3 regions of the Enterococcus sp. AZ128 genome follow, and region 1 is predicted to be linked to each of the others. Evidence: predicted binding sites of a transcription regulator. Region 1 holds the regulator's gene; each other region holds the start of a gene.

The links. The regulator CtsR, encoded in region 1, represses protease genes until heat stress. The targets are predictions, from matches to a motif close to TTGGTCAAAAAAGGTCAAANA.
Region 2: the regulator CtsR is predicted to act here: its motif matches at 1,034-1,054, upstream of clpB (ATP-dependent chaperone ClpB).
Region 3: the regulator CtsR is predicted to act here: its motif matches at 1,093-1,113, upstream of clpP (ATP-dependent Clp endopeptidase proteolytic subunit ClpP).

What each region holds. Positions count from the first base shown of each region.
Region 1 covers NZ_JBIORZ010000004.1:466,666-468,927, reverse strand. Annotated here, with positions in the region: tRNA gene IGI38_RS23490 (tRNA-Val) at 1-73, shown strand; tRNA gene IGI38_RS23485 (tRNA-Lys) at 77-149, shown strand; tRNA gene IGI38_RS23480 (tRNA-Leu) at 159-240, shown strand; tRNA gene IGI38_RS23475 (tRNA-Thr) at 260-332, shown strand; tRNA gene IGI38_RS23470 (tRNA-Gly) at 337-408, shown strand; tRNA gene IGI38_RS23465 (tRNA-Leu) at 433-518, shown strand; tRNA gene IGI38_RS23460 (tRNA-Arg) at 531-604, shown strand; tRNA gene IGI38_RS23455 (tRNA-Pro) at 621-694, shown strand; gene IGI38_RS23450 (CtsR family transcriptional regulator) at 812-1,279, shown strand; gene IGI38_RS23445 (ATP-dependent Clp protease ATP-binding subunit) at 1,285-2,262, shown strand, end outside.
Region 2 covers NZ_JBIORZ010000001.1:1,052,247-1,054,508, reverse strand. Annotated here, with positions in the region: gene clpB (ATP-dependent chaperone ClpB) at 1-984, opposite strand, end outside; gene IGI38_RS05175 (zinc-binding alcohol dehydrogenase family protein) at 1,142-2,152, shown strand; gene IGI38_RS05170 (lysylphosphatidylglycerol synthase transmembrane domain-containing protein) at 2,217-2,262, opposite strand, start outside.
Region 3 covers NZ_JBIORZ010000001.1:1,677,722-1,679,983, reverse strand. Annotated here, with positions in the region: gene IGI38_RS08250 (lactate utilization protein) at 1-356, shown strand, start outside; gene clpP (ATP-dependent Clp endopeptidase proteolytic subunit ClpP) at 414-1,007, opposite strand; gene IGI38_RS08240 (hypothetical protein) at 1,305-1,820, shown strand; gene IGI38_RS08235 (glycerophosphodiester phosphodiesterase) at 1,887-2,262, shown strand, end outside.

The DNA of each region.
Region 1 (2,262 bases):
GGGGGTTTAGCTCAGCTGGGAGAGCATCTGCCTTACAAGCAGAGGGTCAGCGGTTCGAACCCGTTAACCCCCATTTGAGCCGTTAGCTCAGTTGGTAGAGCATCTGACTTTTAATCAGAGGGTCACTGGTTCGAGCCCAGTACGGCTCATAAGTATATGCGGGTGTGGCGGAATTGGCAGACGCACTAGATTTAGGATCTAGCGCCTTACGGCGTGGGGGTTCAAGTCCCTTCACCCGCATTTCTAATATTATTTAGTTGCCGGCTTAGCTCAGTTGGTAGAGCATCTGATTTGTAATCAGAGGGTCGAGGGTTCAAGTCCTTTAGCCGGCATCGCGCGGAAATAGCTCAGTGGTAGAGCACCACCTTGCCAAGGTGGGGGTCGCGGGTTCGAACCCCGTTTTCCGCTTTCCTGAAGACCAGGGGAAGAAACGCCGGGGTGGCGGAACTGGCAGACGCACAGGACTTAAAATCCTGCGGTGAGTGATCACCGTACCGGTTCGATTCCGGTCCTCGGCATTAATAAAATACGCACCCGTAGCTCAATTGGATAGAGTACTTGACTACGAATCAAGGGGTTAGAGGTTCGAGTCCTCTCGGGTGCATAATTTTTTTATTTACCGGGAAGTAGCTCAGCTTGGTAGAGTACTTGGTTTGGGACCAAGGTGTCGCAGGTTCGAATCCTGTCTTCCCGATCAAAAGAAGGTGAAAACCTTCTTTTTTTTTATCCTAATTTAAAGAAAGGCGTTCTTCTTTATTTCATGCGCCAAATTCGATATAATTATGGTCAGGAATAGTCAATAGGAGGCGATATTATGAGTAGAAATACCTCTGATTTGATCGAATCTTACTTAAAAGATATTTTGGAAAATAGTGAAATTATCGAAATTCGAAGGGCTGAGATGGCGCAGTTGTTTAATTGTGTACCTTCCCAGATAAATTATGTGATCAATACGCGCTTTACTTTTCAACGCGGTTATTTAGTTGAAAGCAAACGTGGCGGAGGCGGCTATATTCGAATAAGTAAAGTTAAGATTTCTGATCAGCATTACTTTTTGGAACAATTAATGGACTCTTTTGGCAGTGAAATTTCTGAAGCAAATGCTTTTGGGATAATTCAGAAACTATTTGAAGAAGAAATTATTACAGAGAATGAAGGCAATTTGATGTTGAGTGCAGTATCGAAGAATGTTCTTGGAATCAGTCAAATTGAAAATAGACTACGTTCAAGGATTCTACATGGATTTTTGGAACGCTTAAGTTATGAGAAAAAGGAGTGAGAGATATGGATCAGCTGTATACAGAACGCGCCAAAGCAGTATTGGCGATTGCGCAACAAGAAGCCAAATATTTTAAACACCGCTCGGTTGGTTCGGAGCATTTATTGTTAGCGTTAGTAATTGAACAACAAGGAATTGCGGGCAAAACATTGCGTCAGATGAATTCAAGCGAGAATGATATTCGTGAAGAAATCGAGCACATGACGGGATATGGATCTGTTAAGTCTTATCCAGAAGGCGGCTATCTTCCTTATTCTCCTAGAGCGAAGCAGATATTGATTTTTGCTGATGATGAAGCGAAACGTTTTAATGCAAAATTGGTAGGTACTGAGCACATCTTATTAGGATTATTACGGGATGATGAAATCTTAGCTTCTCATATCTTAGTGAACCTAGGTTTGAGTTTGCCTAAAATGCGACAGCTTTTACTGAAAAAAATGGGCGTCAATGAAACACAAAATACGAATCAAGGTGCGGGAGCTCGCAGGAAAACAGCGGCTAAACCTGCACAAAGTAATTCTCAAGGAACACCTACACTAGATGGCTTAGCTCGTGATTTGACGAAATTGGCGCGGGAAAAACGATTAGATCCAGTAGTTGGAAGAGATAGTGAAGTACGCCGTGTCGTGCAAATTTTGAGTCGACGTACGAAAAATAATCCTGTATTAGTCGGAGAACCTGGTGTCGGTAAAACGGCAATTGTTGAAGGCTTAGCGCAACGAATTATTTCTGGTGATGTTCCTGAAGATATGCGTGGAAAACGTCTGATGATGTTAGATATGGGCGCCTTAGTTGCTGGTACAAAATATCGAGGTGAGTTTGAAGATCGTCTGAAAAAAGTGATTGATGAAATTTATCATGATGGACAAATTATTTTGTTTATTGATGAATTGCATACTTTGATCGGTGCTGGCGGAGCAGAGGGTGCGATTGATGCATCGAATATTTTAAAACCTGCTTTAGCTCGTGGTGAATTGCAAACC
Region 2 (2,262 bases), on a different contig from region 1:
ATCCTTTTCCATATATTGACGGTATTCATCTAATGTTGTGGCACCAATCAAATGCAGTTCGCCGCGAGCTAACATTGGTTTTAAGATATTTCCGGCATCCATGCTACCTTCTGTTTTTCCCGCACCAACGATATTGTGGATTTCGTCAATAAACAGTAAAATTCTACCGTCTGATTTCTTCACTTCTTTCAAAACTGCCTTTAAACGTTCTTCAAATTCACCACGGAATTTAGCACCAGCGATCAGTGAACCCATGTCCAAGGAAAAAACAGTTTTATCTTTTAAGTTTTCTGGAACATCTTTTCGTACGATCCGTTGTGCTAATCCTTCAACGATAGCAGTTTTACCAACACCAGGTTCACCAATCAAAACGGGATTATTTTTAGTTTTTCGTGAAAGAATTCGAATCACATCGCGAATTTCTTCGTCGCGACCAATAATCGGATCTTGCTTCCCATTTTTGACTTGTTGAACTAGATCAACACCGTATTTTTCTAATGCTTTATAGGTTTCTTCTTGATTTTGCGAGGTCACTCGATCCCCTCCTCGTATATCTTCAATATTCTTTTGTACCTCTTTTTCATTTAATCCTTGTTGATTCAAATATTTTGTCAAGGAATAATTTTTTAATTTCATTAACGCCAAGAGGACGATTTCCGTTGATAAGAAATCATCTTGAAATTTTTCACGCAATTTATCCGCTTCGTTTAATAAATTGAATAGATTTTGGCTGAGGTTTTGACCATATTGGACATTACCTCCACTAACTGTTGGATAGCCTTCCAACGCTTTATCTACTTCGTGTTCAAATTGATCAACATCAATACCAGCGTCTACATAAAAATTTCGACCAAAGTGATTAGGCTGTAAAAATATCTTCCATACATGGGCGATATCGATTTCTTGATGATGCCTTGTAACCGCAATCTGCTGCGCCTCAGCGATCGCTTCTTGTAAAGTTGTCGTCATTTTTTCGATATTCATAAACATACCTCCGACATAATTAATAGTTTACAAACATTAGTATATAACGTTGGTCAGTTAAGGTCAAACAATAAACTCATCAAAATCAAAGTTTATTATTATGAAGAAAAACAAAATAATGCTACAATTCTCTCATTACTAGAAAGAGAGTGATTCAATGATTTCTCGTGTGATTGGGTTCGAAAAAGGGTTTCACCTTTCGAACGGAAACCATTTTGAAACCTATGAAGTGATGCTTCCTAAATTAAATAAATTTGATCTTGTCGTAAAGAATATGGCGGTTTCCATTAACCCAGTAGATACAAAATTGAGACAAAGCGGTAAAGGAACACCTCAACCCCATGTACTAGGCTTTGACAGTGTTGGTATCGTGACTCACTTGGGCAGCGAGGTTAAAAATATTGAAGTTGGCGATCGAGTTCTTTTCGCTGGCACTACTAAAAGATTTGGCAGTTATAGTGAAAATCAAGTTATCGATTCTCGTATCGTCGCAAAGTTAACAAGCGGAATTTCTACGGACGAGGCAGCCGCAATGCCATTAACCTTTATTACGGCATACGAAATGCTGTTTGAAAAAATGGGCTTAACTCCCGAAGAAGGGAAAAATGAAGGAACATTACTGATTATCAACGGAGCTGGCGGCGTCGGATCGGTGTCCACTCAATTAGCTAAGTGGGCTGGACTAACAGTGATTACTACCGCATCACGTAAAGAAAGCAAGGTTTGGTCAAAGAAAATGGGCGCTGACCATATCATTGATCACCATAAAGATTTGACTAAACAACTAAAACGGATTGGTTATCCTACTTTGCCCTATATTTTGATTCTCCACTCTACAGATCACTATTTTGAAGAAATGAGTGATTTACTAGAACCTTTTGGACATCTTGGGTCGATCGTAGAATCAAATAAAGATCTTGACCTAGCTAAATTAAAAAACAAGTCGGGCAGTTTTGACTGGGAATATATGTTTGCAAAAACCGATTATGACTTTAATCTAAACTCACAGGGAGCCATCTTAGAACTGCTTGTTCGCTTGTTACAAGAGAAAAAAATTCAAAGTACATTAACAAAAATCATTCCAGGTTTCTCTCCAGAGGTTTTTTACCAAGCACATCAATTCGTCGAAGAAGATAAAATGATTGGAAAACTGGTCGTTCATTATTAATGAGTACTATCAATCAACTTTAGTTTTTTACGAAAAGTTGGACAAAAAAAAGAAGTTAACGAAATTAATCGTTCACTTCTTTTTTTGCTTCTTTAATTTCATGATTAATC
Region 3 (2,262 bases), on a different contig from region 1:
CCGATTATTTTTTGACCAGTATAAATGGTGTTACGGAAGATGGAGAACTAGTGAATGTTGACAGTGTAGGAAATCGCGTTGCTGCTATAACATATGGGCCTGACAAAGTGTTAGCCTTTGTCAGTATGCAAAAAGTTTATGGCAGTTTGGATATGACTGTGGAGATGGTACGAAAAAACACAGCCCCGTTAAATGCCCATCGCTTGGGATTGCAAAAGACACCTTGTATTAAGAAAGGTCTTTGCGGAGATTGTCTACAAACGGAATGTATCTGTAATACAATCGCAATTACACGACGATCAATGGTAAAAGATCGTATCGTCATTTTTTTAATCATTGAAGAAGTTGGCCTATAGTATTAGTAGAAAAAGTAAACAAAAAACCGAGGGAAATCCTCGGTTTTTTAGCTGCTATTAATTTAAAGCGCTGCTGTTTTCCATAACTTCATCAATCAAGCCGTAAGCTTTTGCTTCTTCAGCAGACATGAAGTTGTCACGATCTGTATCGCGTTCGATCACTTCGATTGGTTGACCTGTGCGCTCAGCCAAAATATTATTCAAACGTTCGCGTGTTTTCAAGATATGACGTGCAGCAATCTCGATTTCTGTTGCCTGACCCTGAGCTCCGCCCAATGGTTGATGAATCATAATCTCGGCATTCGGCAATGCAAAACGTTTGCCTTTAGTGCCGGCTGTTAATAGGAAGCTACCCATTGAGGCTGCCATACCAAGTACAATCGTTTGTACGTCAGCTTTAACAAAATTCATCGTGTCAAAAATTGCTAAGCCGGCAGAAACACTGCCACCTGGCGAGTTGATGTAAAGGTAGATATCTTTTTCAGAATCCTGGGCATCCAAGAAAAGCAACTGGGCGATGATGGTATTCGCCATATCATCGTTTACTTCGCCGCTTAACATGATGATGCGGTCTTTCAATAAACGAGAATAAATGTCGTAAGCGCGTTCGCCACGAGATGATTGTTCAATGACTGTAGGGACTAAATTCATAGTGAATCCTCCTTAAAATATTGTTCGTAAATTATTTTAGCACAAACAAGGTTAGATTGCTAAAACTTAAAGAAAGTATACAACGTTGGTCAGTTTTGGTCAAATAGAAGGCATCGTTCTTTTAAACGGGTCAAACTATCCTAGAAACAGAAAAATATGGTACTATTAATGACGATGATAACAGGATGTCAGATTGCCACATTATGTAAAATGCCAGTGGGATGATGAGCGTGTTGAAAATCAGTTGATTTTTTTGTAAGAATTAATTTTAAAAGTATGAAAGCAGGAGGGAAAAACGTGGAAATCGCATTTATTGGACTAATCGGCGTATTGATTGGAGCAGGATTAACGGGAATTGCAGTCTATTTTGTTTTTAAGTATATCGACCTACGCCATCAGCGTGAAAGAGAGTTAGAGCACCAGGTTAAAGAAATTGAAACAATTAATCTCTTAAATAAAAAGGTTAATGAAATTTTATCCAAACGGAATGTTTTAATGCAAGACTATGTAACGTTTAATTCATTTGATGACTGTTACATTACGATCGATGATTTCATTTACTTGAATTCTTTTGCCGCTCAGAATAATTTTTATTTACCAAATTATTTGATTGAAGAATTTTTCAAAAATATTTCTCATCGCAAAGTTATTTTATCTCCCGAAGAAACGGTTAAAATCGGTGGATATACTTACAAAGGCGGGCGGATCGTTATGGAGACTTTTTCTGAACAGCTTCTGGAAATTTTAGACGAAAAAAAACAGCAGCTATCTCGATCAACAAAGCAACCTTTACGCTATTTCAAGGTACAGTAACATGTTGCTGTAAAATTGTGAACAGATTTGAATTATTTTAGGTAATTACGAACGAGGTGATATTAGATGACAGTAATTATTGCTCATCGCGGGAGTGCAGGGACTCATCCAGAGAATACATTGCCAGCGTTCATGGAAGCGGTACGGACTGGTGCGGATGGAATCGAATTGGATGTTCATCTAACTGCTGACCAGCATTTGGTTGTCATCCATGACGAAAGTGTCGATCGAACAACTGATGGCAAGGGTCTGATTAGAGAGTTAACATTGGAAGAAATTAAGAAATTGGATGCAGGAAGTTGGTTTGATGAGAAATACCAAGCAACTAAAATATCCACATTGCAAGAAGTTTTGAATTTATTGCTGCAGATGCGTTTCCGCGGCTTTTTATGTATTGAGATCAAAACAAATAAGTTTCATTATCCTGGAATTGAGGAGAAAA